DNA from 2 places in the Brevibacillus sp. FSL K6-0770 genome. Region 1 is predicted to be linked to the other one. Evidence: a T-box and tRNA genes for the amino acid it is inferred to sense, from the RefSeq annotation. Region 1 holds a T-box; the other holds one or more tRNA genes.
What was found. The T-box of region 1 lies ahead of NST23_RS09065 (valine--tRNA ligase). A T-box ahead of a tRNA ligase gene usually reads a tRNA of that ligase, here a tRNA-Val.
Positions count from the first base shown of each region.

Region 2: it encodes a tRNA-Val, which carries the amino acid that the T-box ahead of NST23_RS09065 (valine--tRNA ligase) is inferred to sense. The anticodon was not compared.

Region 1 is NZ_JBBOBQ010000001.1:1,868,898-1,885,038, forward strand. Features, by position in the region: gene NST23_RS09055 (ATP-binding protein) at 1-1,133, shown strand, start outside; gene NST23_RS09060 (STAS domain-containing protein) at 1,239-1,589, shown strand; T-box leader at 1,623-1,869, shown strand; gene NST23_RS09065 (valine--tRNA ligase) at 1,910-4,582, shown strand; gene NST23_RS09070 (bifunctional folylpolyglutamate synthase/dihydrofolate synthase) at 4,626-5,999, shown strand; gene murC (UDP-N-acetylmuramate--L-alanine ligase) at 6,001-7,383, shown strand; gene NST23_RS09080 (ketoacyl-ACP synthase III) at 7,520-8,521, shown strand; gene NST23_RS09085 (hypothetical protein) at 8,666-9,949, shown strand; gene NST23_RS09090 (DUF4321 domain-containing protein) at 10,231-10,359, shown strand; gene NST23_RS09095 (Maf family protein) at 10,368-10,958, shown strand; gene radC (RadC family protein) at 11,060-11,758, shown strand; gene NST23_RS09105 (rod shape-determining protein) at 11,806-12,849, shown strand; gene mreC (rod shape-determining protein MreC) at 12,865-13,851, shown strand; gene mreD (rod shape-determining protein MreD) at 13,852-14,376, shown strand; gene NST23_RS09120 (peptidoglycan D,D-transpeptidase FtsI family protein) at 14,417-16,141, shown strand, end outside.
Region 2 is NZ_JBBOBQ010000001.1:3,850,362-3,866,502, forward strand. Features, by position in the region: gene NST23_RS18110 (hypothetical protein) at 217-357, opposite strand; gene NST23_RS18115 (hypothetical protein) at 369-494, opposite strand; gene NST23_RS18120 (AraC family transcriptional regulator) at 629-2,608, shown strand; gene NST23_RS18125 (FecCD family ABC transporter permease) at 2,698-3,693, shown strand; gene NST23_RS18130 (FecCD family ABC transporter permease) at 3,690-4,694, shown strand; tRNA gene NST23_RS18135 (tRNA-Leu) at 4,860-4,943, opposite strand; tRNA gene NST23_RS18140 (tRNA-Val) at 4,953-5,028, opposite strand; tRNA gene NST23_RS18145 (tRNA-Glu) at 5,079-5,152, opposite strand; tRNA gene NST23_RS18150 (tRNA-Ser) at 5,157-5,249, opposite strand; gene NST23_RS18155 (phospholipase A2 family protein) at 5,414-5,698, shown strand; gene thiM (hydroxyethylthiazole kinase) at 6,221-7,033, opposite strand; gene NST23_RS18165 (hypothetical protein) at 7,023-7,541, opposite strand; gene NST23_RS18170 (RtcB family protein) at 7,767-9,203, opposite strand; gene NST23_RS18175 (helix-turn-helix transcriptional regulator) at 9,390-10,697, shown strand; gene NST23_RS18180 (WYL domain-containing protein) at 10,684-11,490, shown strand; gene NST23_RS18185 (N-acetylmuramoyl-L-alanine amidase) at 11,593-12,708, shown strand; gene NST23_RS18190 (hypothetical protein) at 12,693-13,169, opposite strand; gene NST23_RS18195 (YitT family protein) at 13,334-13,990, opposite strand; gene cobU (bifunctional adenosylcobinamide kinase/adenosylcobinamide-phosphate guanylyltransferase) at 14,267-14,833, opposite strand; gene NST23_RS18205 (ABC transporter ATP-binding protein) at 14,846-15,622, opposite strand; gene NST23_RS18210 (FecCD family ABC transporter permease) at 15,628-16,141, opposite strand, start outside.

The DNA of each region.
Region 1 (16,141 bases):
CGGAGCTTGCGACAATGGAAACAAGTCAAGCGCAATTGATAGCAGTCAGCCGGACAGCTATCGGCCTGCTTAGTCCGTCCAAACAATTGCATGGACGCATGGAGGTCGAGCTCGCTTTCGATTTTCGCATTATCGGCAGCGGGCTACAGGGAATCAACGGTGTTCCTTACTATGTCGTTGATATCGAGAAGGTTTTGCGCAAAGAAGAAGTTCTGGAGCGATTGCTTCTGGAAGAATTTCACACCTGGCATTTGCGTGGCGAATTGGACCCTACAGACGTATTAACTAATTGGAAAGATCGCGACGACGAGCGAGGACGGCTGATTAAACAGGAGCTGCAAAAGCTGTCGATCCTGCGGCAAATCGAATCGATCTTCCTCTACCTTTTTGATGACGGAAACATCCGCCCGCTTGGATCGAGTCGGGCAGATCCGGATGTCGAGACACAGATGCAGCGTCTGATCAACGAAGCGGCTGTTCGTGGTGCAGGCGAATCGCTGCGGGAGCAGATCGTCAGCGGCGACGGGAAAAAAGTATTCGAGATGTATGTTTCCGATCTCCCGGACCGTACCTGTGGGATTGCCCTGATCGATGTCACGGCAGCTATCGCGGAAGAACGGATGAGAAAGCGGCGCGAATGGGAGATTTACCGCGATATTTTAGGGGTGGTTACCGCCGGAAAGCTGCTGCTGCTAAGCGACGAAGAGCTGTTTTTTTTGCTGCGGGAGGGCCGGAAATCGCTGGCGATGGACATCAAGGAGCCAGGCGATCTGGCTTTGCTCAGGCGAGCGTTCAAGCGTGCTCTTGAGCCGTTGGGGCTTGTTGCCAACCGATTGCTGCAATTTTTGGTGGCGGTTAACGAAGCGGCTTCGAATACACTCAAGCATGGAAGCGGTGGAACGATTACTTTGTACATAGCAAACGATCTGGGGCTTTGCCGGGTTGTCATTCACGACCAGGGGCAGGGGATTTTGCTGGAGGACTTGCCGCGAGCGACGCTGCAGCAAGGATTTTCGACGCGAAATTCCCTCGGTGCGGGCTTTCATGTCATGCTGCAATACTGCGATCGTATTTATTTGAGCAGCACAGCACAAGGGACCAAGCTTATTTTGGAGAGTGCGTTGCCAAGCTGATGAACATTGGGGAAAATACCAAATGTTTGCAAGTGGAGTGAACCGGGTAACATGAGAGAGAGAAAAGAATCAGGTGTACCGATACCTATTGAGAGGAGTTTGAGCATGGACTACCGAGCAACAGAGACGAACGGACAGGCGACGCTGTTTTTCGCTGGAGAGCTGGACATGGCGGTGGGAGATCGAGTGGGTGAACTGCTCCAGCAATACGGAGGGCGAAACCATTCCGTGACTGTCGATTTTCATGGTGTATCCTTTGTAGATTCTTCCGGTATTGGCAGTCTGTATTTCACAACGAAAGAATTGCTTGCCTCTGGCAAACAGGTAGAGATTGTCAATGTCCGGGAAGAAATTTTGGACATTTTAAGTGTACTGGGCTTTACCGAGGCGCTGGGCATTACGGTCGGAAAAGTAGGCGAAACCGGGTTTGACGCCAAACAGCGTGATTGTATATAATAAGCAAAGGCAATGATCCCACAACTACATATCGTATCAATGATGATCGGGAAGAGTAGGTCAGGAGCCCTTTTACAGAGAGGAGAATCAGTTGCTGGAAGATTCTCTAAGGAGACAATGGACTGAAGGTCGCCCGGGAGTTGTTTTTGGTGAACACGATGTGTCTAGCCGAAAGCGGTTCGCAGCCGTTATCTTGTTTGAGGGAACTTGCGATGGGCAGTTTTGCCTGTCGTCTGTTAACAAAGGTGGTACCGCGAAATGAAATCCTTTCGTCCTTTGGATGAAGGGTTTTTTTATTTTTTCTAGAGGAGGACCTAACTATGTCAAATCAGCCAACAACCGACATCGACCAATTGCTGCCGAAGAACTACGATCCGAAGGCAGCAGAGAGCAAATGGTATCCGTACTGGATCGAAAAGCAGTTTTTCAAGGCGGAACGCGACCCGGCGAAGCGTCCGTTCACGATCGTCATCCCGCCTCCGAACGTAACAGGCAAGCTGCATTTGGGCCACGCGCTTGATACGACGCTTCAAGATATCATCACGCGCGCCAAACGGATGCAAGGGTACAGCACGCTGTTCTTGCCAGGGATGGACCACGCAGGGATCGCCACACAAGCCCGTGTAGAAGCGACTTTGCGCGAAGAAGGAATCTCCCGCCACGACCTCGGCCGTGACAAGTTCATCGAAAAAGTATGGGAATGGAAGCATATTTACGCTTCGCACATTCGCGAGCAGTGGGAAAAGCTCGGTCTTGCCCTGGATTACTCCCGCGAGCGTTTCACGATGGATGAAGGCTTGTCCAAAGCGGTGCGCGAAGTATTCGTCCGCCTGTACGAAAAAGGGCTGATCTACCGCGGCAACCGCATCATCAACTGGGACCCGGCTGCCCGTACGGCTCTGTCCGATATCGAAGTTATTTACAAAGAAGTAAAAGGCGCGCTTCACCACATGCGTTATCCGCTGGCTGACGGTACTGGCTACATCGAAGTAGCGACCACTCGTCCGGAAACGATGCTCGGTGATACGGCAGTCGCTGTCCATCCGGAAGACGAGCGCTACAAGCATTTGATCGGAAAAATGGTCATTTTGCCGATTGTCGGCCGGGAAATCCCGATCGTAGCAGACACGTATGTCGATCCCGAGTTCGGTTCCGGCGCGGTAAAAATCACGCCTGCGCACGATCCGAACGACTTTGAACTGGGACTTCGCCATCAGTTGCCGCAAATCGTCGTCATGGACGAAACCGGAACGATGAACGAACAGGCAGGCATTTACAAAGGTCTGGACCGTTTTGCGTGCCGCAAGCAAATCATTAAAGATTTGACAGAGCAAGGCGTAATGTTCAAGGTAGAGGAGCACATTCACCAGGTAGGTCACAGTGAGCGCAGCGATGCTGTCGTGGAACCGTACCTGTCTACCCAGTGGTTTGTAAAAATGCAGCCATTGGCTGACCTGGCGCTTGCCAACTCCAACAGCGAAGAAAGCGTCAAGTTCGTTCCGGAGCGCTTCAAAACGAACTACTTGCGCTGGATCGAAAACATTCGCGACTGGTGCATTTCCCGCCAGCTCTGGTGGGGTCACCGCATTCCTGCCTGGTATTGCGCAGATTGCGGGGAAACCGTCGTATCTCGTGACGATGTAAGCGAATGTCCGAGCTGCCACAGCCACAAGCTGGAGCAAGACAACGACGTTCTCGATACGTGGTTCTCGTCTGGTCTGTGGCCGTTCTCCACGCTCGGCTGGCCGGAAGAATCCGAGGACATGAAGTATTTCTACCCGACCAATGTACTGGTTACCGGATATGACATCATTTTCTTCTGGGTAGCGCGCATGATGTTCTCCGGTCTTGAATTTACCGGAAAAAGTCCGTTTGAATCCGTGCTGATTCACGGCATTATCCGCGACTCCGAAGGCCGCAAAATGTCCAAGTCGCTCGGAAACGGTGTCGATCCGATGGAAGTGATCGAAAAATACGGCGCGGACGCTCTGCGTTTCACACTGGCAACAGGAAACTCGCCAGGGAACGACCAACGCTTTTACTGGGAAAAGGTGGAGGCAAACCGCAACTTCGCGAACAAGATTTGGAACGCCTCGCGTTTTGCCCTGATGAACTTGACCGGATTCACTTACGACGATATTGATCTCAGCGGCGAGCTGTCGACGCCAGACAAGTGGATTCTCTCCCGTCTGCAAGCGACGATCGCTGACGTGACGCGCCTGTCCGACGCATTTGAGTTTGGCGAAGCGGGCCGCGTGCTGTACAACTTCATCTGGGATGACCTGTGCGACTGGTACATCGAGATGGCGAAGCTGCCGCTCTACGGAAACGACGAAGCAGCGAAGAAAACGACCCAATCGGTACTCGTTACCGTGCTGGATCAAACACTCAAACTGCTGCACCCGTTCATGCCATTCATCACTGAGGAAATTTGGCAGGCGTTGCCGCACCAAGGCGAGAGCATTACCGTAGCTCCTTGGCCTGCGGTCAATGAGCAGTGGATTTTCGCTGAGGCAGAGGGCGAAATGAACTTGCTGATGGAAATTATCCGCAGCGTGCGCAACATCCGTGCGGAAGTAAACGTGCCGATGTCCAAGAAAATCGAGCTGATGATCAAGCCGAGCGATGCGATCTCGGCAGAGCGTCTGGCTCGCGGCGAGGAGTATATCGCGCGTTTCTGCAACCCGGAGACATTGACGATCAGTCAGGACCTGGCGACGCCGGAGAAGGCAATGTCTGCGGTTGTGACAGGAGCAGAGCTGTTCTTGCCGCTGGCTGGGCTGATTGACATCGAGCAGGAGCTGAAGCGTCTCGACAAAGAGGTGGCTACCTTGAACGGTGAAGTGGAGCGAATCGAGAAAAAGCTGAACAACGCTGGCTTCATGGCGAAAGCGCCGGAAAAAGTAGTGGAAGAGGAAAAGGCGAAGATGGCCGACTACATGGAGAAGCGCGATAAGGTCATTGCGCGACTTGCCGAACTGAAAGGCGAATGATCCGCCGTACCAACGCATATTTTTGAGAATGGAGCATTGTAGTATGCATGCAGAAGCATCATTTGTTGAATACAAAGAAGCGCTCGACTGGCTGCATGGACTGCTTCGCTTCGGCCAGCGGCCGGGGCTTGAGAGAATGCAGTGGGTACTTGAGCAACTGGGTCATCCGGAACGGAGAATCCCGTTTATTCATGTGGCAGGCACCAACGGAAAAGGCTCGACATGCGCATTCCTGACGCAAATGCTGATGGAGGCGGGTTACAGTGTCGGGACGTTCACTTCGCCGTATTTGCTAGATTTCCGCGAGCGCATTCGCTACAACGGGAGCATGATCAGCGAGGCTGATCTGCTCTCGCTGGTGAATGAAGTGAAAGTCTTGAGCGAGCGCTGCGAGCAGGAGACGGATTTTGGCTCGCCTACCGAATTTGAAGTCATTACGCTGATCGCCATTCTCTATTTTTCGAGAGTGGCGAGACCAGCTGTCGTCGTATGGGAAACAGGGCTTGGGGGTCGGCTCGATTCGACCAATGTCGTCCTGCCGCTCGTTTCTGTCATCACGAATATCGGCATGGATCATACACAAGTTTTGGGCGATACGCTGCAGGACATCGCCCGTGAAAAAGCTGGCATCATCAAGCCGGGCGTGCCTGTTATCACTGGCGAGACACGAGAGGAAATTCTCGCTGTGTTCAAGGAGCGGGCTCGCGAGACGCGAAGCACGCTGTACAGCCTGCACGAGCATTTTTTTGCCGAACAGGTAGAAGAAGAGCTGGGACAGCAGCGTTTCCGCTACGGCAGCATCCATCGGCGCGATGAATCTATCTATCGTTTGACGATGAACGGCATTCACCAGACGACGAATGCAGCGATTGCTCTGATGACCATTGATGTCTTGCGCAACTATTTTTCGTTCTTGCTGGAAGAAGAAGAAATATCGCGTGGCTTGCAACAAACACGCTGGCCTGGTCGTCTAGAAGTCGTCTCGCCAAGACCGCTTGTGATCTTGGACGGGGCGCACAATCAGGAGGGAATGGAAGCGCTGGTCAAAAGTCTGGAGCGGCTTTTGCCGAACGATGCGGGTCTGCACCTGCTCTTTTCCGGCTTGGCTGATAAACCGCTATCCGAGATGGCGAAAGCACTCGCTCCCCTCAAGGAGCGAATCCAATCCTTATACGTAACGGAATTTGACTTTCCGCGTGCAGCAGATGCAAGCACGCTGCGCGAGGCGTTTTTGCAAGGTGGATGGGCAGAGGAAAACCTCGAAGCCGTCCCGGACTGGCAAACGTTTCTCCTTTCTTGGATGCGGGAGAAGCAATCAGCGAAAGCGGATGACTGGCTGGTCGTCTGCGGTTCGCTCTACTTCATCGCCCAAGTGCGCGCATTCTTTCCCACTACAGTAGAAGAGGCAGGTGAATAGGGTGGATCAGGCTAGGCACGTCCACTTTGTGGGCATCGGCGGATATGGCATGAGTGCCATTGCCCGCGTCTTGATCGACCTTGGATACAAGGTAACCGGCTCCGATGTCGCCATGAACGATTTGGCGAAGAAGCTGGAAGCGAGAGGGGCGGTCGTTCATATTGGCCACAATGCTGCCCATGTAGAGGGAGCAGACAGTATTGTTTACTCTACCAGCATATCCCCGGACAATCCGGAGGTAGTCGCTGCGGAAGCGCTGGGGATTCCGGTCATGCACCGCTCCCAAATGCTTGCCCAGATTTTAAATGAACGAACAGGCGTAGCTGTTGCAGGCGCGCACGGGAAAACGACTACGACGTCCATGATTTCGCATGTACTGGAAGAGTGCGGCGTCGATCCGACCTTTATTATCGGCGGCGAGCTGATGAACGCAGGCACGAATGCCAAGGCTGGCACGAGTGATTTTGTCATTGCGGAAGCGGATGAAAGCGACGGTTCTTTTCTGGAATATCGACCAATGTACGAGATTGTGACCAGCATCGAACCGGATCACCTGGAGCACTTCGGTGGCGATTTCAACAATTTGAAAAAGGCGTACGTCCAGTTTTTGAGCCATCTCAAGCCGGGCGGCAAAGCCATTTTGTGCATCGACGACGCGCATGTGCGCGAGGTGCTGCCTTCCGTTGCAGGTACAGTGGTAACGTATGCAATTGATCCGTCGTTTGCAACGCAAGCCGAGTTTCGTGCCGAGGCAATCGAGTGCGGAGATCGCTGCAGCACATGCCAGGTGTACCACCAGGAAAAGCTGCTCGGCACGCTCTCGCTTACCGTACCGGGCAAACACAATATCGCCAATGCGCTCGCTGCCATCATCGTCTGCCTGGACGCCGGGCTTTCGTTTGAGCAGATCGCAGGAGCTTTGACATCTTTTCGCGGGGCGAAGCGGCGGTTCCAGATCATCGGGGAAGCGCGCGACATTTTGGTAGTCGATGACTATGCGCACCATCCGACAGAGATCATCGCGACACTGAATGGGGCGAAAGCATCCGGCCGTCGAGTCATTGCGGTGTTCCAGCCGCAGCGCTACACGCGAACGTACTTCCTCATGGATGAGTTCAGTCGCGCTTTTGCCCAGGCTGATGAAGTAATTGTCACAGACATCTACTCTCCGGCCGGAGAAGCCAAAATCGAAGGGGTAACTTCCGAGGTGCTCGTCCAAAAAATCAGGACCAACAGCCACCCGCGCGCGCAATACATTCCGACCAAGGAACAGATGCAGGAAAAACTGTTCAAGGAATTGCAAGCAGGTGACCTGGTGCTGACCATGGGAGCGGGAGATATTTGGAAGTCTGCCTACTGGTTGGCGGAAAAGCTGGAAAAATAAGAAGCATACGCAGTGAAAGACCTGGTTTCGCAAAGAGCCAGGTCTTTTTTTTGTGGACAAAAACATAAAAATTAGTACCAGATAATAATATCTAGTGTTATGATGTGGTTATAATAAACCGAGGTGATGATTCGATATGATGAACACAAGTGTTGTACCATCCCGTCTCACAGCGATTGGAACTTATGTGCCAAGCCGTGTGCTTCGCAATGCCGATCTGGAAAAAATGGTCGAGACTTCGGACGAGTGGATTTTGCAGCGCACCGGAATACATGAGCGGCGAATGGCGGCAGACGATGAATTTACGAGCGACTTGGCGATCGCCGCTGTGCAAAATATGGCGGACACCTATCAAAAAGAGCTGACGGACGTCGATCTGATTCTGGTTGCGACCAGCACCCCGGACTATCCGTTCCCCAGCGTGGCGAGCCAAATCCAGGCTCATTTTGGCATCGCACAGGCGGGGGCCATGGATCTTGCCGCTACGTGCGCAGGCTTTACTTATGCACTGCACACAGCGAATGCCATGATCAGCTCCGGACTGCATCGCAAAGTGCTGGTAGTAGCTGCCGAAACATTGACCAAAGTGACGGATTACACTGACCGGACGACTTGCATCCTGTTTGGCGACGGTGCAGGCGCTGTCCTCGTGGAGGCGGACGAGGAGGCTCCCGGTTTCCATGCAGCTTATTTAGGCTCCAAAGGAGATGGCGGAATCCACGTGTACCGCTCCGGGCTGTCGACAAACATGGATGGCAAACAACTGACGGGCGGGGGCTGCATCGTCCAAAACGGCAGGGAAGTGTACAAGTGGGCAGTCACGACAGTGCCAGTCGGCATGCAAGCCGTCGTTGACCGCGCGGGAATCACGCTGGATGAGGTGGACTGGTTCATTCCGCACAGCGCCAATCTGCGCATGATCGAATCGATTTGCGAGCGCAGCGGCTTTCCGATCGAGAAAACGTTGTACAGTCTGTCCTATTACGGCAATACATCGGCGGCTACCATTCCGCTGGCGCTCGGGCTTGGCATTCAGGAGGGCAAGGTAAAAGCGGGAGACAAAATTTTGCTGTACGGATTTGGCGGAGGGCTTGTCCACGCCGGGCTGTTGCTGACCTGGGACCCGAAAAAGGCGTAACTGCCGAGCAGCTTTTCCGCTTTTTGGAAAGAGCTAGATTTTAAACTGCTAGAGAATTTGCTAGATTTGCTAGATCATAGTCATAACCCGTCCCGCCCAGACGTAAGCTAGTACAAAGAGCCTGCAAGCTGGGAGGGCATGAGCGTGAACGGAGAAAAGAAAAATCATGTAACCGTCAAGATGAATGGAAGGTTTTGGGACGAAAAACGCGAGACACAAAAGCAGGAAGCAAGCGCAAAACGTACGCCAAAAGACGACACGCCGCGTGTGAAAATTCAGGGTCCAACCGTGATTCCGCCACAGAAAAAGGAAAACGACGCCTGGGAACGAATGATGCAGCTCAGAGGCGCAGCCCAGCGGGAGACGAGCAGGGATGTGACGCCAATTGCAGTCGAGTCATCGGAAGAGATCCCGTGGCAGGAAGAGGTTACAGAAACAACAGAAACATACGGCAGCTACAGTCACACGCCTGCCAAACGGCTCCTGTCGTTCTGGCCCAAGGCACCGATCTGGCGCACGGCTTTGACGACGGGCGGGGCTGTCGCAATCGGACTTCTTTTCGGATTTTTGGTGCTGAACATTTTTTCGCAGGAACAATTTTCGCAATCGTATGGAAGTGTGTTGAGCGATACCGTGCAAACGTTGACGGCCCAAGACACCGAAAGCGATTCGAGCGAGGAGCAGAAGCCGCCTGCTTCGTCTGAGGAGGCAGGTACAGGTGCAAAAACGTCTGGCGAGAATGCGCCTGCTGGCGAACAGCGCGATGTTTCGTTACAGGTGCCGCAAATCAGCATGTTCGTCGCACAGGCAGGTGTCTTCCAACCGGACGCCTCCAAGCAATCCGCAGTGGAGCCGCTGGCCAAGGCGGGGATTCCGCACCTGCTGTACAAAGATACAGACGGAGGCAAACAGTATATGTTCGCTGCTGCTGCCCCCACCAGAGACGCCGTACTGGGCTTTGCCAGCAGTTTGAAAAACAAAGGAATGGATGTATACGTCAAAGAATTTGCGTTTCCCGCTTTTCAGGGAGCAGTCCCGGTAAGCAAATCTGCTGCTGATGCAGAAGGGCAGAAAGTGCAGGCGTTTTTTGACAACGGCGTGAAGCTCGCCAAGACGCTTTCGGCGCAATCGGGAATGATCATTACGTCGGGACAGCTGTCTGCTACTCCGCAGGAAACAGCCGATTTGAAAGAGTGGCATCGCCAATTTTTGGAGGACAGCCGACTGATTCAGGTGCAGACTGCGTGGAAGCCGCTTTTTGAAGGAATGGTAAACGGGATCAATCAGGCACTGGCAGCCCGCGACAAGATGGCGGAAGCGAGTGCGGGAAAAAAAGGAGAAAGCGCCGAATCGTATGCGTGGCAAGTGCAGGCGGGCGTGCTCGGTTATTTGGAAAACTACGCGAGCTGGGTGCAATTGGCGCGTTGAGAGAAACGATGAGGTGGCGATCAGGCTTTCGCAAGATTTCTTGCAGGAGGCCTTTTCTTTTTATACAGTAACTACCAAGAGCAATCAGGGATTGTTTCACCCCTTCCCATTTGCTAAACTTATGGTTGGCAAAAAGAGAATCCCTTCTAAAAAGGGAGTTGGGAAAAGGAATGGGGAAAGAAACGCTTACACTCGTGTTTCTACTGGTAAGTGGTCTACTGTTTGGCAGCATCGTCGGGGAAATTCTCGGTCCCTGGGTGCCTTTTTTGACCAAAAGCAAGATGATCACATGGTCACCTGCGGCAGATTTAGAAATTTTGAAGTACGACCTGAACTTTCAGGTAAAACTAAATCTAGCCAGTATCGGGGGACTTGCCCTCGCGTTTTGGATACATCGACGGATAAAGTAGGTTGAAAAATGACGACGAAAAAACAGGATACTCTCATTCTTGCTTCATCATCGCCTCGCCGCAGAGAGCTGTTGCAGGCGCTGGGGATTCCGTTTACGGTAATGACGAGCGATGTCGACGAGACGACTGCGCCAGGCTTGTCTCCAAAAGAAGTAGTGGAAGAACTGTCTCTGCGCAAGGCAAATGCAGTGGCCGATCGCTTGACAGAAGGCGTCGTTCTCGGGTCCGACACGATTGTCGTCCTGGATGGACAAATACTGGGCAAGCCAGAAGACGAAGCGGACGCGTTTCGCATGCTGTCCATGCTTCAGGGGCGAGAACATACCGTTTACAGCGGAGTGGCCCTGATTGACGCAGCGATTGGACGCTCTGAGGTGGCGCATAGCCATACCCAAGTGAAAATTCGCCCGTTGAGCGAAGCAGAGATCAAGTCGTACATTGCAACGAAGGAGCCGATGGACAAGGCAGGCTCCTATGCGATTCAAGGAATCGGAGCCACGATTGTGGAGGGGATCACCGGAGATTACTTTACGGTAGTCGGATTGCCGCTGTGCTTGACCTCCAATCTGCTTGCGCGTTTCGGGATGTCCATTTTGTAAAGTTGTTTCGCTTTATTGAAAAGTGACAACGGCCAACCGCCCCATGACCTTCATCAGAGTCAGCCGTTGACGAATTTGAAAGAGGCTGGAGGCGGCGAAAAATGGCAGCAAATACCTGTAACAAAACAGACGTCAAAAACGTCCCTTACTATGACCGTCCACGTGAACGACTGCTTCGCGAAGGAGCGGTCCATCTGTCTGATACAGAACTTCTTGCCATTTTGCTGAGGACAGGCAGCGAGCGGGAGACAGCCTATCAGTTGGCGCAGCGCTTGTTAGCCAAATTTGGTGACTTGCGTGGATTGGCGCAAGCCTCTCACGCTGAGCTGAGAGAACTGAAGGGGATCGGCCAGGTAAAAGCGGTTGAACTGCATGCCGCTTTTGAACTCGGACGCCGCTTGGTGGGCGTACCGCGGATAAGCCGTGCCTCCATCCGTTTGCCGCGCGATGTAGCTGACCTGATGTCGCCTGAGCTTGCTCATCTGACACAGGAGCACTTTGTCTGCCTCTTTCTAAATACGAAGAACCACGTGATTGGCAAGCAGACTATTTTTGTAGGCAGTCTGGACGCTTCCATCGTACACCCTAGAGAAGTCTTTAAAGAAGCGATCCGTCGTAGCAGCGCATCGGTGATTTGCCTACATAACCATCCGAGTGGAGATCCGACACCTAGCAGGGAAGATATCGCGATTACGCACACATTGCGTGAAGCGGGCGAACTGGTAGGGATTTCATTGTTGGATCATGTGATTATCGGGGATGGCAGGTACGTCAGCTTAAAAGAGCAAGGGTACTTGTAGGAGTTAATAATGCTTGTCATTTGTATATTATTGGAAGGAGTTTTTTTATGTTTGGTGGATTTACACGTGACTTGGGGATTGACCTCGGCACTGCCAATACACTTGTTTTCGTCAAGGGAAAAGGAATTGTCGTGCGTGAACCTTCTGTAGTAGCGATTCGCACGAACAACAATTCTATTGAAGCGGTGGGAAATGCGGCCAAAAGCATGATCGGCCGTACACCTGGAAACATCGTGGCTGTTCGTCCGATGAAGGACGGAGTGATCGCAGATTTTGACACGACAGCAACGATGATGCGTTATTTCATTAATCAGGCTCAAAAAAACCAGGGCCTGTTCAGCCGTCGCCCGAATGTAATGGTTTGTGTGCCTTCTGGCATTACCGCTGTAGAGAAGCGCGCCGTTGAGGATGCGACGAAGCAGGCTGGTGCGCGCGAGGCTTACACGATTGAAGAACCGTTCGCAGCGGCTATCGGAGCTGATCTGCCTGTTTGGGAGCCTACCGGAAGCATGGTTGTCGACATCGGTGGGGGTACGACAGAAGTAGCGATCATTTCTTTGGGCGGGATTGTTACTTCCCGTTCCATCCGCGTGGCTGGAGATGAGATGGACGAGGCGATCATCCAGTACATCAAGCGTCGCTACAACCTGATGATCGGGGAGCGCACAGCAGAGACCTTGAAGCTGGAGATTGGCTCCGCCATCGCACCGGAAGAACCGGAGAACGTCGATATTCGCGGTCGCGACCTCGTAACAGGCTTGCCTAAGACGCTCTCTGTCAGCAGCACGGAAATTGCCGAAGCCCTGGCAGAGACAGTCGCAGCGATTATCGAAGCCGTGAAGGTGACTTTGGAGAAGAGTCCGCCGGAACTTGCGGCAGATATTATGGATCGCGGGATCGTGTTGACAGGTGGTGGCGCGCTTCTGCGCAACATGGATCGTCTGCTCAGCAAGGAAACAGGTATGCCCGTGCACGTTGCGGAAAATGCGCTGGATTGCGTAGCGATCGGAACAGGTCGGGCATTGGAAAATATCCACCTGTTCAAATCGAAACAAGGCATCACCTCTTCCCGACAAAAACGGGGTAAATAAACGGAGGTTTCGGGCATGTCGTTTTTCGGGAATAAGCGGCTAATTATTGTACTTGTAGGCTTGGTCCTCTTAATCTCCGTCGTTGGCTTCACTTCTCGTGAACGGGATAACCTGACATGGCCAGAAATGTTTTTCAAAGATACGTTCAGCGTGGTGCAGGGCTTGTTTTATCGCCCTGCCCAAGCTGTTTCTGGCTTTTTTCAGGAAATTGAAGAAGCGTACAGTGTATATGAGGAAAATAAGGCATTGAAGGCGGGACTGGATCATTATGCCCGTTTGACAGCAGAGTTGCACGATCTCAAAGCGCAGAATGAACGGCTGCGCAAAGACCTGGAAGCGAAAAATACGCTGAAATCTTCGTATAATCTCCTGTTTGCGGAAGTCGTGGCTCGCAATCCCGATACGTGGAACAACGTGATTACGATCGATCTGGGGCTGAAGAGCGGCATTAAAAAAGATATGGCGGTCATTACGGCAAAAGGGATGATCGGGCGTGTACAAAGTGTTGCCAACTTTTCCGCTACGGTTGAACTGTTGACAAGCTATGAGCGGCGCGATCACATTTCAGCCGATATTCAAGCCACACAAATTGTGGACGGCAAAACGATTTATGAGCCTATCAGCGGCGTCATCGAGGAATACGACCCGCAGGAGCGCTTGCTCGTCATGCGCAAAATTCCTTGGGGCAAAAAAATCGAACCGAAGCAACAAGTCATCACCTCCGGGCGCGGGGGAGTCGTTCCGCGGAATTTGCCGCTTGGCTATATTGTTCGGATCGTCCCGGATGACTACGGGCTGACTCAAACGGCTTACATACAGCCAAGCGCAGATTTTTCGCAATTGAGCGAAGTGATGGTGGTAGAGCGTGACTTTACCATTTCCCCAAACGGAGAGCTGATTCCGAAGCAGCCAACTGGAGAGGCGCCTGCGACAGGAGGAAAAACGGCAACGCCCAATTCGACGGGAACACCTTCCACTGGAACTGGCGGAGGTGGACAGTAGATGGCGAGGTTTTTAGTGACACTGGGTGTCGTGGTCTTGTTTGTTCTGGAAGGGACAGTCATGCAGGTCCTCTCACCTGATCTATGGGGACTGTCATGGATGACAGTCCCTCGCTTCGCGCTCGTATGCTGTATTTTCATTTCCATGTATCTCGGCAGACGGGAAGGGCTGTACTACGGGTTGGCATTCGGATTTTTGCAGGATGTTTTGTTTGGACAAGTCATCGGCATTTATACGATGTCGATGATGGTTGCCAGCTATTTTGCCGGCTTGATTGTCTTGCTGTTCCAAAGGGGCATCGGAATGGTGTTCGTGACAAGCTTTTTGATTTTGTTTGGACACGAGTGGCTCTTGTACTCTCTGTACCGTCTGTTCTCGGTCGCTCCTTACGATGTGCAGTGGATTCTCACTCATCAAATTTTGCCAAGTGTATTGTTGAATCTCGTTTTTGGCCTGATTGTGTACGTGCCGATCAAGAACGGATGCAACAAGGTACTCGCCAAAAAGGAAATGCACATGGACTGAAATGGAGGCGGGAAATTTCCCGGAAAGGAGAGGATCACTCGTGGAAGAAACCAAAGAACCCAAATCGCACATACCCGTGCGTCTTAATATTTTGTTTCTGATCGTCTTCCTGTTTTTTGCTGCGATCATTTTGCGGCTCGCTTTCGTCCAACTGGTTGAAGGGGAGCAGTATCGGCATGAACTGGAAAAATTCAGTATCCGCGAGTTGCCAATTCCTGCTCCGCGCGGACGAATCATGGACAAAAACGGCGAGGTGCTCGTATCCAACAAGCCTGTTTACACTGTTCAATACGTCGAGGAGCAAGGACAAGACATTGATGAAGAAAAAGTCGCTGACCGACTCGCGAAAATCCTGATTCCTGATATCGGAAAAACGGGAACGGACAAAGAGTTGCTCAAAAAGACGATCGACTTGGGCTCCACTTTGCCGATTGCTTTTAACAATGAGGAAACAAACGCGTTGAAAAGCAGAGTAGCTGCCAAGCTGCAAGCTGTTCCCAAGCAGGAAGCGGTGGACAGCATGTCCGATTTCGAGCTGGTGAAGACGGCTCTGTATGTAGGGTTGCGCGTACGTTCGCCATTTGATGACAAGCAGCGAAAAGACGTGATCAAAAAGCTCAATGCCAACAACAAGAGCGCAGAGAAAGCCTTGACGGAAGACAACGTTTCCGATTTTGAGCTGCTGAAGATGGCGATCAGCGCCAACATGCAGCTGACGCTCACGTTGGACAAGGAAGATCGCGATGCCCTCAGCAAGGAAGTGAAGGCGCAAATTCGCAAACTGCCTGCCCCCAACGGACTGTCTGACAAATCCGACATGGAGCTGTTGCGCTACGCCTCGCTGTTTGAACTGGATGTACAACTTCCGCTCAAACCGGAGCAGCGGCAATTTCAATGGCACAAGCTCTCACTTTTGCAGGAGATGCGCTCGCCGCAGATGGCGAGCTATATCCCGCGGCGTGTGAAGGTAAACATCACAGACAATGAGATGTTTCAAATCGAAGAACGCCGTACAGAGCTGCCTGGGATTAGCGTTGTGCTGGAGCCTGTCCGGCAAATTTTCCGGGACCCGGATGGCTCTGCTTTCGGAACGCACTTTCTCGGCTACATCAACGCGATTCGCCCCGAGAGCCTGAAAGAGTATCAGGCGCAAGGCTACAATGCGATTGACCGCGTTGGTGTCACCGGACTGGAAAGCTCCTATGAGAGATATTTGCGCGGCAAGGACGGCGTCATGGATGTCTTCGTAAACAAAAACTCGGAGACGGTGAAAAAGGAAATGCGGCCGGGAAGAGAGCCGGAGCCGGGCAACGACCTCGTGCTCGCGATGGACTGGCGCTACCAGAGCAAGGTGGAAGCGATCCTGAAAGAAGAGGTAGAGGCGTTTAAAAAGCGGCCTACTACACCAAAAGAGTTCAAGGATGCACACGTCCTGGTAATGAATCCGAATACGGGCGAGATTTTGGCGATGGCCAGCTACCCGGATTACGATTTGAACCTGTACTACGATCGCAAGGCGTTCAACGAAAACTACACCTCGCTCATTTTGCCGAACGAGTCCAATCGGTTCATTTATACACCGTACCCTCCTGCCTCTACTTACAAGCCGTTGTCAGTCATGATCGCGTTGCAGGAAGGGCTGACGACGCCAAGCGAACCGATTAATGACCGTGGGGGCTTGAATGTCGGTACTTCTTACAAGCGCAACTGGAAGGCTGGCGGACACGGTATCGTCAACGCGCGCCGCGCTTTGCAAGTTTCGAAC
Region 2 (16,141 bases), 2.0 Mb from region 1:
CTGCGCTAAATCGCCTCACTAACAAGCCAGGATAGCCAGGCGACTTATCATCTAGCAAAGGACGATAACGCTCATCTAACACCAAAAGCGGCTTGACACGATAAAGGCGATTGTCCCCCTCTCTGCCAAGCCGCGGTTACAAACAAAACAGCGGGCACTGCTTGCTTTTTCTTCTATCTGACAATCAGGATTTATTTTCCAAAAGACAGGCAAAAATTACTTCCGAGCAACCGGCAGTTCCAACAGTGCGTTTACAAAAGTATCGTACAAGCATTCCCCAATCACTTCCAGCGAAATCGGCGAATAGTAGCCTTCCGATTTTGGATTCTCTCGGTTGAAAAACTCTTTTTCAACCATGGCCGGAGCTTTCATCCCCAGATCTTCATAGATGATTCCTCGCGTTTTGTCTCATACTGTGCGATAAATTCCTTCGCTTGCTCAGGCATTCCGAATACTTCCCCGAACAAAGTCATCCGCTCTTCCAACGTAGACATTTCATTGACGGTCCCTATCTTTTTTCTCCTTTTATAAGAATAGTCGTTGTAATTGAGAATTATTATCAAATATAATGAGTAGCAACGAGCATTATGGACTTGAGCTTGGAGTTGGAAGGGGCTAGGCGAAACGAATGAAACTGGACGATCATCTGTTGCTATGGAATCAGGCTTCCGTCAAAGTGATGGATATACGGCATAGAAGCATGGAAAGCGGCGAAGAGCTGCTCGCCTATCGGCTGCCAGCCAACGCTTTTTTGTATGCGACCCGCGGAAGCGCGCAAGTAAGGCTCGACGGAGTGCCGTACGATGCGCAGCGGTTTCATCTTTTTCACGGGGGCAAGGGCGTTTGCCTCGATATTGCCGCCAAGCAATCATTCGAATATTACATGATTTTGTACAAGGCATCGGCCTCCCTTCCTAGCCGCAAAGAATTGATGCGGCAAGCGGAGCTGGACGATCCGTTTCGCATGCAGTACGGATTTGCGCCGCAATATCCGGTTTTTTTGCTCGATATCGCCGAGCGAATGGCGAAGGAATGGATCGCAGCTGGTCTTATCGACAAATTGCATGTGAAGTCGTTATTTTATCAATTCGTCTACGAAGTCATGCGACAGCTCGACCAGCAAGGAATCGAGCCGATCAAGCCGGACCCGGTCACCCAGGCGGTGCTGTTCATGAACCAGCATTACGCCCGGCCGATTACGCTCGAATCGCTTGTGGAGATGCTCGACTGCAATCCGCGCCAATTTTTGCGCTGGTTCAAGCGACGCTACGAGACGAGCCCGATCGATTACTTAATCCAGCTTCGCATGACGAAAGCGAAAGAACTGCTACTTGGGACAGATTGCACGCTTAAAGAAATTGCCGAAAGCGTCGGTTACCCGGACAGCTACTATTTCAGCCGCCAGTTCAAAAAAAACGAGGGCGTTTCGCCGACCGCTTTTAAAGAAAAGGCGCTGAAACAGGAGCAACGTCTAAAAAATCCATCCTTCCTGTCCACATCTCCCATTGTTGCGCGAGAGCTTCAACGGTATAGTGTTCATGTAATTGATAATCGTTATCAACATGAGAGAGAGGGACATTTATCGATGCGCAGAAGGACCAGAACATCTTTAGCCGTTACACTGCTCTTTTGCTTCGCTTTGCTGCTAAGCGCATGCTCCGGAGGTACGACAAATCCGGGTACGGGGGCCAGCGGGACGGCAGGACAACAGCAAAATACAGAGGCGACAGCCCCGGCGTCCCAGACTTCGTCGGATAAAGAAGCGCCCCGCGTCATCAAGCACGCAATGGGCGAAACGACAGTGAACGGCACGCCGAAGAGAGTCGTCATTTTGACAAACGAAGGTACGGAAGCGCTGCTTGCTGTAGGCGTGAAGCCGATCGGCGCCGTCCAATCGTGGGTCGGCTCGCCGTGGTACAACCATATCAAGGACGAGATGCAAGACGTCACGGTCGTCGGCGACGAGTTGCAGCCGAATATCGAGATGATCGCAAGCTTGAAGCCGGATCTCATTATCGGAAACAAAGTCCGGCAGGAGAAAATATACGAGCAGTTGAACCAGATTGCGCCGACCATATTCGCGGCTGACCTGGCTGGCGACTGGCAAATCAATTTCAAGCTGTACATGGAAGCGATCAACAAGAAGGACGAAGGCGAAAAAGCGATGGCGGACTTCAACAAGCGCGTTGCCGACGTGAAGGCGAAGCTGGGCAGCAAAGCGGCAACAAAAGTGTCGGTCGTCCGCTTCTCCGCGTCGCAGGTGCGGATTTACCAGAAGCAGACATTCTCCGGGGTGCTGCTCGATCAACTCGGCATCGCTCGCCCGCCCGCTCAGGACAAAGATTCGTTTATCGAAGTGATGACGAAGGAAACGATCCCGAGCATGGACGGAGATGTCATGTTTTACTTCGTGTCGGAGCAAGCCGGGAAAAACGATGCGGCGAAGGTTGTGGAGGAATGGAAAAACGACCCGCTGTTCAAAAACTTGAACGTTGCCAAAGCGAACAAGGTGATCCAGGTAGACGAGGCGATCTGGAACTCGGCAGGCGGCTACAAGGCGGCGAACTTGCTGCTCGATGAGCTGGCCGCTTATTTCGAAGTGAAGTAACATAAACGCTGGCTGGCGTCGGCTTGAAGCTGACGCCGGTTTTTTTCTTGTTCAGAACACGAAAAGAGGTGAAGGACAATGGGATAGTGATGCAAAGTCGCAAGCGGAAATGGATCGGGCTTGCCGTCGGGTGTGCGATCCTTCTGCTCGGGATGCTGGCCAGCGTCCTGTTCGGGCTGCAACAATTCGGCCTTCGCGACATCTGGCTCGCCTATACACAGTTTGACGGCTCCAACGAGCATCTGATCGTGACGACTACGCGTGTTCCCCGGGCGCTGATCGCCGCCGCCGTCGGAGCGAGCTTGGCCGTTGCCGGAGCGATCATGCAGGTGCTGACGAAAAACCCGATAGCCTCGCCTTCTCTGCTCGGGATCAATTCCGGTGCCGTTCTGTTTATCGTTATCGGACTTGCCTTAACCGGATCGTCCCTGCCGATGAGCAGCATGATCTGGATCGCGCTCGGCGGAGCGGCGATAACTTCCTTGTTCGTATACACGCTGAGCATGCAGGGGGGCGGCGGTTTCGAGCCGATCAAGCTGACGCTGGCCGGGGCGGCTGTTGCTGCCTTCGCGTCCTCGGTCACCTCAGGGATTATGCTCATTCACAAGCATTCGCTGGAAACGGCGCTGCTCTGGATGATCGGCTCTGTATCGGGTCGAGAGCTGGGCCATCTGCTGTTCGTCCTGCCGTACTTGTGCGTCGGCTGGCTCCTCGCAATGCTGATCGCAGGCTCCCTCAATGTGCTGGCGCTAGGCGACGACAACGCCAAGTCGCTCGGTCAGCGGCTGACACTGATCCGGGCCGCCTCCGCGCTCGCAGTCGTCCTTCTGGCTGGCAGCTCCGTAGCGGCGGCGGGACCGATCGCCTTCGTCGGACTCATCGTGCCGCATCTGTGCCGATACGCGGTAGGCAGCGATCACCGCTGGCTGCTTCCTTACAGCGCCTTGACCGGAGCGATTTTGCTGGTAGCGGCTGACCTCGCCTCGCGCTTCGTCCTTATGCCGAAAGAAGTCCCGGTCGGCGTGGCGACGGCGCTGATCGGCGTTCCGTTCCTGATCTTCGTGGCGAGAAGGAGGAAGTCATGAAGAGACGTCCGACATGGAAAAATGCGACGATCGTAAGCTCGCTTGCCGTTGCGGCTTTGATCCTCGCCGTCTTCTGTCTGTCGCTCGGCAGTGTGTCCATTCCGATTCGGGACGTGGTCCTGTCGCTTGTCGGCATGAACGGCGAAGGAAGCGATCTGATTATTACACAGTTTCGTTTGCCACGCATCGTAGCGGCGCTCCTGATCGGCGCGGCATTGGCTGTTTCCGGCAGCCTGCTGCAAGGAGTGATCCGCAATCCGCTCGCTTCTCCGGACCTGCTCGGCGTTACGGGCGGCGCTTCGGTAGCGGTGGTCGCTTTTATGACCGCCTTTACCAGCTACAGTATTCATTACGTGCCGATCATCGCGATCGCAGGGGCATTCGCCGCTGCTTCGGTCAACTACTCGTTCGCCTGGAAAAAGGGAGTCACTCCGTCCCGGCTCGTGCTAATCGGTATCGGCATCTCGACGGCGATGAGCGCCTTGACGATGTTTTTGTTGCTGAGCGGTCCCGCCTATCTCGCCGCCCAGGTGCTGAACTGGATGACGGGCAGCTTGTATGGGACGAACTGGAGCTATATCAAGGCCATCTGGCCGTGGATCGTCGCTTTGATCCCGCTGTCGCTCTTGTATGCCAAAGAGCTGGACATTCAGGCGCTCGGCGAAGAAACAGCGATCGGTCTCGGCAGCAGACTTCAGATGAGCCGAATGGTCGCGATGCTACTCAGCGTCGCCCTCGCCGGGGTAGCGGTCGGCATCGCCGGAACGATCTCCTTCATCGGCCTGCTTGCCCCGCATATGGCGAGAAAGCTCGTCGGCAATCGCTACGGAATCGTCATCCCGACGGCAGCGCTCATCGGCGCAATCGTGCTGCTGCTTGCCGATCTGGCGGGACGAATGCTGTTTTTGCCGCTCGATATTCCTGCGGGCGTATTTACCGCCGGAGTGGGCGCTCCGTTTTTCCTGTATCTCTTGTTCAGGCGCAAACGGCCAGGGTCATAATCGGCAGAAGCGAAAAGGAGTCGGAGGCTGACCCCCGGCTCCTTTTTCTGTATGGATGGGATTTTTGTTTTGCAAGGCCAAATGCTTGTGCATGATTTGGAAATAGCAAAAAGGCTCCTGCTCTGCCAGAAACAGCAGAACAAGAACCTTTCATTGATAAAGCGATGCGGTCGAGAGGACTTGAACCTCCACGGTGTTGCCACCACTAGAACCTGAATCTAGCGCGTCTGCCAATTCCGCCACGACCGCGTATGAAAATGGTGGAGGCTGACGGGATCGAACCGCCGACCCTCTGCTTGTAAGGCAGATGCTCTCCCAGCTGAGCTAAGCCTCCACAATACCCCGACTTTTGCCGGGGCCCCAACAAGTTGTTGGGCTTCTAAGTGACCCGTAGGGGATTCGAACCCCTGTATGACAGCGTGAAAGGCTGCTGTGTTAAACCGCTTCACCAACGGGCCAAGATGGCGGATGGAGTGGGATTTGAACCCACGAGACGGGTCGACCCCGCCTACACGATTTCCAATCGTGCTCCTTCGGCCGCTCGGACATCCATCCATCTGTATCACTTGCCGAGCTGTACAGCTCAGGCAAGAATTAATCTATCATATCTAGCAAACGATTACAAGATATATTTTAAAATTTGTGGGAATTGCCTAAAGCAAGTTTCTCCCTCCGCCAATATGCTACCAGTAATCATCTATGTTGCGGAGTGATGACAGGTGGGCAGAAGACGACGGCGGGCAAGACGTATCCCTTGTTTGTACGGAAATTGGTGCGGGCCAGGCTGCTCTGGACCAGGCGCACCTATCGACGATATCGACCGTTGCTGCAAAAAACATGACTACTGCTACCAGAAGCGCGGCTACTTTTCGTGCAGCTGCGATCAGGAGCTGCTGCGCTGTTTGCAGGACAAGATCGATATGAGCACGGAAAAAGGCAGGATGGCTGCGATGATTTCCGCCTATTTTTCCCGATCGAAGTGTATTCCTGACGACATGAAGTAGCCTTTTTACGAATTGTCATTCTTATCATTCTTTATACAAAAAACGGTAACTACTTGGACATAATTCCGCCATATTTCCCGTGATTTTCCTTGGCTTTTTTTGGTACTCTATTGAATGTCCAAGGAGGTTACACGCCGTGGAAGTACACATATGCACCGACGCCCGTGCTGCACTGTCGCTTAAAAGAGAAGTGATCTGCCATGGGATTTCCTGCTTTTACGTCCGCAAGTTTGAAAATGATCAAGTAGAATTTGTATTCCTAGCGCTCTCGGAGCACCAAAAGAAGCTCTTATGCTATACGCTGCGAAATTACAGCTACGCCCTAACTTATCTAGCCTAATCATAGCCATACAGTCGCGATCATTTTCGTCCCCTGGAAAACAGGGGATTTTTTCATGCCCAAAAAGCACATGCCCAAGCGATGAGACGGGAAGAAGCTGCTCTTCCCGCCCCACCCAAGGCAACTTGCTGCCAAAATCCGGCTTCTCGGCTTCCGAACAGCGACGAGTCTGCTTTCGGTTCTTACAGCTTATGCTGTTCGATCTTGCCCAGCCGATGGATATCGTCGGCCGATACGGAGGACAGCGCATCCAAAAACTGAATCTGGAAGCTGCCCGGACCGTCTGCCGCCGATTTTTCCGCTGCTTTTTGCGCAGCCACACCGTATGCGACGAGCGCAGCAGCCCCAGCCGCCAACGTGTTTTCGGCAACAGCGGCAAAAGCCCCCATGACGGAAGTCAACAGGCAGCCTGTTCCCGTCACTTTGGTCAAGATCGGATGGCCGTTGTCGATGGCGTACACCGTACTGCCATCTGAAATGACATCCACCTTGCCCGTGATCGCCACTACCGTCTCCAGCTTCTCGGCAGCTGCTTTGGCAAGCGAAGCGACATCTCCGCCTGCCTCGCCTGCGTCCACGCCTTTAATCTCCCACGATTCCCCGATGACGTTGGCAATCTCCGCCGCATTTCCGCGAACCAGGGCGATATCTAGCTCGCGCACGATTTTTTGTGCCGTTTCGGTTCGATACGGGGTTGCTCCTGCGCCTACCGGATCGAACAAGACCGGAACGTGGTGCTGATTGGCCGATTTGCCCGCAATCAGCATCGCCTTTACTTCCCGCTCGCTCAAGGTGCCCATGTTCAGGACGAGTGATCCCGCGATTTTCGCCATGTCCGCCACTTCTTGCTTCGCATAGGCCATGACGGGAGATGCTCCGAGCGCGAGCAAGCCATTGGCTGTAAAGTTGGTCACGACAACGTTGGTGATGTTGTGCACAAGCGGATTGCGCTCCCGTACTTTTTCAAGCAGTTCACTGATCGCTTCAAGCTTCACGTTCGCCTTCCCTCTCTTTCCTATCTACAGAGCGGGGAACCATCTTGAACACTTCCACGATTTTCCCCAGCTCCGGATGATCCTGTCTTACTCCTATGATGATATAGGAATGATGCAAGACAGGCAATTCAGGCGAGCTGGCAACCACCTTCCAGAGCGTGTCCGTATCGTCCCGCACCTTTGCCAAAAAAGAAATGCGCCCCGCCCGCTGCTGCAAAATTTCAAAGTCCTCCAGCGTACCGCAAATCTTCAAACGTTCATCCGGATGCGCGATCCGGTTTTCCTCTACCCATTTTTCCTTCAATTCCTCGACTTTGAGCGATTTCCACCGATCAAGAAACTCCCAATCTTTGGAATGCGGGAAAATATGCTTCGTCTCTTCCAGGAAGGTGTTGTATTCTCCATGCAACTGATCGACGTATTCGTCCACATCTTCCGAGATGACGCGGATGGAATCCTCCCCGCAAGTGCGGATGTGATGGGCCAGAAACTTGAAGGACTCGATCATGTCAAAGTTCCCCCACCCCCAAGGCTGTTCGCCGAAAACTCCCCCCCGGGTTCGGCACTTTTGGCAGGTGAAGTAATAGTATGTAGCCATATTTGTTCCCCTATCTCCCCTATAATGTCTCCTTTTTGATATCGGTTGCACAAGCCATGCAATTTATGTTACATTCGAACCTATTTTGGAAAAATCAAAAGATGGCCCCCGCGCGACACCGGGAACCACCTCTTCTTATACCCCTTTGATTGCGATCAGCGGCTTGCATTTGGCTACGACAGACGCCAATTTTGCCCCGACGACGGAATCGATAATTTGATCCACGTCTTTGTAAGCTTGCGGGCATTCATCCAAAATCGCTGCGAGCGAGCGGTGATTGACCATGATTTCGTCATCCTGGCCCACCCGCAAGGCGCGCTCGAACTGATCAATCGTCACGATTTCTTTCGTAGCCTTGCGGGAGCGCACGCGTCCTGCGCCATGGCAGATCGAGTAAAAGTTTTTCGCTCCGCTGTCTGCCCCTACCATAATGTAGGAAGATGTTCCCATCGAGCCTGGGATCAGCGCCGGATGCCCGGTCTTTTTGTACGCCTTCGGATTTTGGAAGTGGCCTGCCGGAAGCGCCTTGGTCGCCCCTTTGCGGTGGATCAGCATCGGCGTGTTGCGGTGATACTCCTGAAGGGCGTAGTTGTGCATCAAATCATACAGCACCGGGGTCGAAAAATCTTTTCCCAGCACATCCTGAAAAGCCCGTTCCACGGAGTAGCCGATCAGATGGCGGTTCGTAACGGCGTAGTTCAACGCCGAGTACATCAGGTTCAAGTATCTTTGCCCTTCCGCCGTCTCGATTGGCGCGTAAACCAGATTCGGCTCCGGGTTCTCGATCCCCCATTTGAACATCGCTTCCTTGAAGCTTTTCGTGTAATCTCTTCCCAGCGTCGCTCCCCAGGCGCGGGAGCCGGAGTGGATCATGATCACGACTTGCCCGTCGAACAAGCCCCATTCTGTGGCGATCTCCCGGTTTTCTTCCGCGATTTCGATCGCCTGGATTTCAATGAAGTGATTTCCTCCCCCCAATGTTCCGAGCTGACCCCACGCCCGCTGCCACGACTTGGCCGGAATGTGTGCCAACGCCGCATGATCGAAGGCAAATGTATGCTTTTCCACGTGTGTAAGCGATCGGCTCACTTCTCCCGGCTCGCCTGTCGGCTTCGCCAAATAAGCAGCCGGCAGTCCGTTCAGTCCATGCTTTACGACTTCCTCGATCGAAATGTCTGTAAAGTCCGTTTGTCCGCGCTCAGAGGTCGGCACGTACGCTTCTATCGCCTCGATCAGCTTCCGCTTCAAATTTTTGTCCTGCAAGTCGTCCCGGTGCAGCGGCGTCATATGCACACGCATGCCGCAGCCGATATCCGAACCGACAATCGACGGTGACACAAATCCGTCGTGCATATTCCAGACCGCAGTCGTCCCAATGCATGTTCCAATTCCGACATGGGCATCCGGCGTGTAAGAAAAATACACATTGCGCGGGATGCGCAGATTGTGCTCTGCCATCTCGTATACGCGTTCCCCAAAGCTGGCAAACACTTCATCGTTGGCAAACACATGCACGGAGCCAGAGCCGAGCTGAACCTCCCGATGGTGCTGTCCGTGGTTTATCGTCTTCATAATCGTGTTCTCCTCTCTTCCTTCCAGCGGGCAAGCTTTGCGTGCCCTTCCTTCTCTCTGTCGTTATCTTCGCTCATTTTTGCATGGATGAACATGGCAAAAGTATTACGACTTGACTTTGGCTCTTGCTCTTTCGTAATATGAGGACTAATTTGGAAAAAATGGCACGGATAAGGATGAATGTAAATGGCTAGAGAAGGCTTTGACAAAGAAATGCAGCTGCTCAGGCTGATGTTTTTGACCGCAGGCGCCTACAATCGGCAACAGTTGGCGCAAAGACTGGGCATCTCCGTACACACGCTGGATAAAACGGTGAAAAAGCTCAAGGAAATCCAGTCCACGATCTACCAGTACGTGACGGATGAGGAGAAGAAAGGTTACTACACACAGTTGCGCTACAACCACTTCGCTGTCACCGACAATTTCCTGATGTTTCTCTATCACGCCAAATCGTTGAAAGAGTCGGAAGTGGAGCGGCTTTCCCGCCTCTTGGAGCAACTCAGCCAACAGCCGTGCTCTACAAAAGAGCTGCTGGATTGTTTTCTCTCCACGCCAACTGGCGAAGTTCCGGATGAAAAAACATTGCGGCAAGATTTGAAATACTTGGAAGAACTCGGCGTCATCCAAAAAAGCGGGGAAGCCCGTCCGTTCGTCTATTCCTTCGCGCAAGACCTGTGGAACTGCCTGACAGAAGACGAGCTATTGGACTTGCACGACTTCATCGACATCATGGCAAACACGCAACTGCCTGCTGTGCCCGGCTACTTTTTGCGCCACAAGACACAACGCTTCCTGGACAGACGCCTGCAACGCGAGGATTGGCAAGCCTTTTTGTTCAAATATCACTTCGTTTCCCGCATTCTTGACGAGCAGCAGGCGCTGATTCTCGCCGCTGCGATCACCAAGCAGCAAATGGTTGAATTTTGCTATTTCACGCCCAAGCGCAGCAAATTTTACGATTCGCAAAATACGAATCCGGCCTTCCAGCGCGATTCGTCAGGAAAGCCGCAAAACGTGTACCCGTTGCGGGTCATTTTTGACCATCAGTACGGGCGCTGGTATTTGCTCGCGCAGGAAAGCGAAAATGGCCCGCTGAAAAAATACCGCGTGGAAGGAATGACCCAGCTCGCTCTCGGCAAACAAGCCCATCCTGACGCTTTTGCCCGCATGCGGGAGCGCGTAGACAAGCAAATCCAGACGAGTTGGCTCATCGACACAGGAGATCCCGTGACGATCAGGCTGCGCTTCTTCCACCCCAAGCACACGCCGCATTCTTTCATCAAGGAAAGAGTCGAGGCGCAAGGTCAGTGGGGCAGCATCACGGAAGAAACCAGGGACAACTTCGTGTACGAGATCACAGTCAACGGCACGCAGGAGATCACGCCCTGGATTCGCAGCTTCGGTTCCAGTTGCGAAGTGCTTGCACCAGCTTTTTTGCGCAGGCAGTTTCAAAAAGAATGGGAGGAGCTGCTCGCTTACTATGAATCTGTTTGATAAAATACACAACTACCAGCTTGTTGCGCGGCTGGACGAAGCGGGCCTGTATCCGGTGACGTCGCACGAGAAAGCGTGGCTTGCCATGATGCTTGCCCACCCGGCCGCCGCCCACTTTTTTGCAGCCGATACTTTGCAAAAGCTCCAGCAACTGACCGCCACGCACGAACGATCGGCCGATCAAGCATCGTTTGTGGAAAAAGCGGGCGCGTCCACCAAGCAAGTCTGGCATCCGCTCATCCGCAAGCTGCGCCGCATCATTCTCGGCAAAAATCACATTTTGGTTCATAGCGCTACCCGAAAAGGCCCGGCTTTCCGCAAGCAGCGCGGCGTCCCGTACAAGCTGGAGTATTCCCTGGTCAAAAAAGACTGGTATCTGATCTGGTTGACAGTCGATTCCAATCAACTGCTTACCACGCCACTCTCGCTCATCCAGTCCATCAAGGAAATCTACATCGAGGACGAGTGGTACGACAGCTTTTTGCCTGTCATTGCCGGAAAACTGGCGGCGCGCAAAAAATCGGCGAAAATCTTGGTCGTGCGCCGCTACAATAACGAGCTGCAACGCATCTTGTACGCCTTTTCCTGCTTTGACAAAGACGTCGCCTACGACCCGGACACACATGAATACACGATCACCTTGCGCTTTTTGCAGGACGAGCAAGAATTTATTTTGTCCCGGCTGCGCTTTCTCGGCTTGCGGGTCAAAGTGGTCGAGAACGATCAGCTGAAAAAGCGCATGGCTGAGTCAGCCGCGAACGCTTTGGCGCGATACGTTCCTCCCCTCCACTAATTTCCTAAGCAAAATCAGGAAAAAATGCCCTACTGGCAGGTTGCTTTTCCCTTTATCATTGTCCAAAGAGCAACTGACAATCGATGACCAGAGGTAGACATCATGAAACGAACAAGCAAAACAGCGTCCCTGCTCGGCGCGCTGACTGTATGTTTCGCTGTGGCCGCTTTCACGGAGCCGGCACAAGCAGCGCAAGCAAAAGTCGTTGCGACCTCCCTGAACGTCCGCAGCGAACCAGCTTTGCAGTCGTCCGTCGTTGCGACGCTGAAGTACGGTACATCCGTGACCATCTCGGACGAATCGCATGGCTGGGTGAAAATCAACTACCAGGGCACGAGCGGCTGGGTTGCCGGCTATTACTTGCAAAAAGGCGCGGCTGGCACCGCCTCCTCCCCTGCGAAAAGCTCAGGCACATCCGTGCAAGCCCCAGCAACTTCTGGCAGCAAAAAAACAGGCTTCGTGACAGCCGATGCGCTGCGCATGCGCAAAGGTCCCGGACTTACGCATGACATTTTGCACGTGCTGTCCGCAGGCACGCAAGTAGAGATCGTCAACAGGCAAGCAGACTGGCTCCAGGCCAGAACCGCCGATGGCAAAACAGGCTGGGTATCGTCGAGTTACATCCAGGAAGGAAAAAGCAGTCCAGCCACTAGCAAGAGCAACAAGTCAGGCGGACTGCGGGGCAAAGTCATCGTGCTTGATCCGGGGCACGGCGGAAGCGATGTAGGAACGCTCGGAACGAAGTGGAACACCGAAGAGAAGACGCTGAACCAGAAAACTACGGCGCTGTTGGCGAGCAAGCTGCGGCAGCGCGGGGCGCAGGTCATTTTGACGCGGACGAGCGATGCGGAAAAGCCTTCGCTCTCGCAGCGGGTGGCGATCAGCGAGGCGCGGGGAGCAGACGCCTTCGTCAGCATCCACTACAATTCTTCGACCAAGCCAAACAGCGGCACCTTGACCTTTTTTTATGCGCAAAACAAAGACTACGACCTCGCCCGCAGCATCGAATCGCGCCTGGCAAGCGGCATAGGCTTGAAAAGCAACGGCATCTCCTACGGCGACTACCACGTCCTGCGGGAAAACGACAGGCCGTCCGTGCTCGTGGAGCTGGGCTTTTTATCGAATCCAAAAGACGAAGCGCTCGTTCGCACGTCCTCGTACCAGGAAAAAGCCGCGCAAGCCATCGCGGATGGACTCGCCGACTACTTCGGAGGTTGAGCATAAGGCTGTATGTTGTAGGAGAACAGCTTCCGCTCGAATTTGCCTTTGGCGCCGATCAGCTGGTACCACGTTTCCCCGATCAACAGATCCGTGGCGAAATCTTTTTCCAGAAGCTGCGTAATCCGGTTAATCGCTGCTTGCTCGTGATCGGCGGCCGACTTGCAAGATAACGCCAGCACAAAATACGGCTGGTCGTCCTCCATCTCCAGCATTTGCAAGTAGGCCGTGCCGTCGTGCTTGAGGTTAAACGCATCGATGACACGAGCCAAGCCTTGCCGCGGCTGAACCTTGAACTTCCCGGCTTCCTTCCAGCACGTAATCAGCGAATCGTACAAGGAAAACGTCAGGATGAAATGGCGGCTGTAGTCACTAGGATCAAACGCTTTTGGCCCCGCTCCCTTTTCTTTTGCCGGGATGACCACGAACGCTTTGTAGTTGCCAAAAAAACGATCGCTCATTGCTCCCCCGTCCTTTCCGTCAAAACTCTCGTAAGGGTTAGTATCCACTACTTCGCCATATAGTTATGTACGTAGAAATGGCAAAAGGCCAAGTCGACAGCTAACCCGACTTGGCCTTTTGCGCGCATGTGTATAGGCATGTTTTTCAACTGGATTACTCATTTTCATTGGTGCGTCACAGAGACGTTGCCATGAGCGTGCGCCTCTTCCTCTACGGCGATTCCTGTTCCGGATTTGACCGTCCAGGTAATCACTTGGCTGGAAATGACTACAGCTAAAATGGTGTACAGCATCTCTTTCATCGGCACATACCAGAACGACAGGCACAAAACCATCACGTCCAGCAACAAGAAAATCGTACCGATGGACAATCCCGTATACTTGCTGAGCAACAGGGACAAAATGTCGTCGCCGCCCGTCGCTGCTCCGTAGCGCAAAACCAGTCCCGTGCCGAGTCCGGTCAATACGCCTGACAGTACAGAAGCCAGGGGCATCATTCTGCTCATGTCCATGACAATCGGGGAATACTGCTCAAACAGCTCGTAAAACCCGGTAAAAGCCAAAGAGGCAAAAATCGTATCCCAGATGAATTGTCGCCCTCTCACTAACCAGGCAACCAAAAACAGCGGGATATCCAACAGCAGCACCATTAACGCTGGCGACAGGTCAAAGACGTATTTGGCCAACAGGCCCAAACCAACAAAGCCACCTTCAGACAAATGGTTCTGAAAGTTAATGTGATAATACGCAAATGCCAGCAAACAAGCTCCAAACAAAATCATACCGTAACGTTGAACAAATTGCAGCGCTCTCCTCATCATCGATTCCTCGCATTTTTGTCGGTTTTGGCACAGACGACCAACCGACTACGGAGGAACATCGCAAGTATAAGTCGCTACTCATACAAAGGGCCTCGCTTTCGTAGTAGATTGGTCGTCCAAGTGACGATCGACTACTACGAAGCTAGATGTAGGAGAGGTCAAAACGTTTCCAGATCGTCCTATGGGGACGCATGGTATCCTGATCCCTTCCATTGCTTTTCTTATATTATAGCATAAAAAAGGGAAAAAGACGACTCGAACCGTCTTTTCCCCTTCCTAAAAGCGAAACGCCTTGCTTTTGATCTCCAGCGGAATGCCTGCCGTGAGCAGGAAAACCTGATCGGCTGCCGCCGCCATGCGCTGGTTCATCAGGCCCGCCAAATCGCGGAACATGCGTCCCAGCGGATACTCCGGAACCAGCCCGTCTCCGACTTCATTCGTAACGAACAAAATCGTTCCGGGAAAATGTTGCAGCGCTGCAATCAGCTCATCTACCTGTGCAAGCGTGCGTTCCACTGCCTGCTCCTGTTCGTGGCGGATCAGCCAGTTGGACAGCCAGACGATCAGGCAATCAACCAGCACGACTGCCTGATTTTGCTTGAACTCGTCTCGCTGCTGCAACGAGCGAATCACGTCAGTGAGTGCATAAGGCTCCTCGACTGTCTCCCACAGAAAGCCGCTTTGCTGTCTTCGCGCGCGATGCCTTGCGATCCGCTCGCGCATCTCCTCGTCAAAAGCTTGCGCGGTGGCGATATAGACGCCTGCTTTTCCCAGATGAGCCGCATATTTTTCCGCAAACGTGCTCTTGCCGCTGCGCGCACCGCCTGTCACAAGTACGATCATTCCAACGTCTCCTTACGCCCGGGATTGCAGCATGATTTGCGGCAAATGATGGACAGGGTGCTCCATGACGATCGGTCTTGTCCCGTACACCGCTTCAATCTTGTCCGTTTGCAGCATGTCTTGCGGCGTTCCTACCCCAATCTGCACTCCTTTGTGCAGCATCAGGATGCGGTCGCAGTAGAGCGACGCCAGATTCAAGTCGTGCAGAACTGCCACGACGGTCACTTGCGTCGTCTTTTGCCACTTGCGGACAATATCCATCAGTTGAATCTGGTAACCGATATCGAGGTACGTAGTCGGTTCGTCCAGCAGCAGCAGTTGCGGTTTTTGCACGAGCGCCTTGCCCAAAGCCACGCGCTGCTTCTCCCCGCCGCTCAGCTGATCCAGCGTGCGCTCCGCCAGCGGCACAAGCCCCAGCAGCTGCATGATTTCCTCGATCAGCGGCGTGACGTCATCCTTTTCCTCACCGAGCCAGTTTTGATAAGGGAAGCGTCCCATCTCCAGCACTTCGCGGACACGGAAACCGACAGGAGGCAGCCCTTCCTGTTCCAGTACGGCGAGAACACGAGCCAGCTCTTTGCGCGTATAGCGGGCAAGCGGCTTGTCAGCGAGCGTAATCTCTCCCGCATCAGGGGCAATGACGCTGGAGATCATTTTCAGCAGCGTCGATTTGCCGCTGCCATTCGGACCGATGATGCCGAAAAACTCGCCCCGCTTCACGTCAAAATCGATTTCTGTTAAAACCGATACATCCTGGTAAGCTTTTTGCAAACCTCGTACGTGGATCATCGTAGCTACCTCCTTCCGGTTCGTTTGTTTTGCTTCAACAAATAGGCGAAAAACGGCGCTCCCAAAAACGCGGTCACGACGCCGAGCGGGATTTCCGTAGGAACGAGCAGCATCCGCGCCAGCGTATCCGCCCACAGGACGTAGATGCCGCCGCCAATCGCCGACATCGGCAGCAGGATGCGATGATCCGGCCCGACCAGCATCCGCACCAGATGCGGTACGACGAGGCCAACGAAGCCGATGATCCCTGAGATCGAAACCGCTGCCGCCGTCAACAAAGTCGATACGAGCAAAATAATGAGCTTCGTCTTGTCGACATTGACGCCCAGATGCGCCGCCTGACGCTCACCCAGGGCAAACAGGTTCAAGGAGCGGGCATAGCCAACCAGCACGATTACGCCGATCAGCACATACGGAATCAGCACATACGTAAAAGCCCAGCCGCGAAACGACAAGCTGCCCATCAGCCAAAAGACGATTTCGTTCACCGTCTGGTTCGACAAGGACACCATAAAAGAG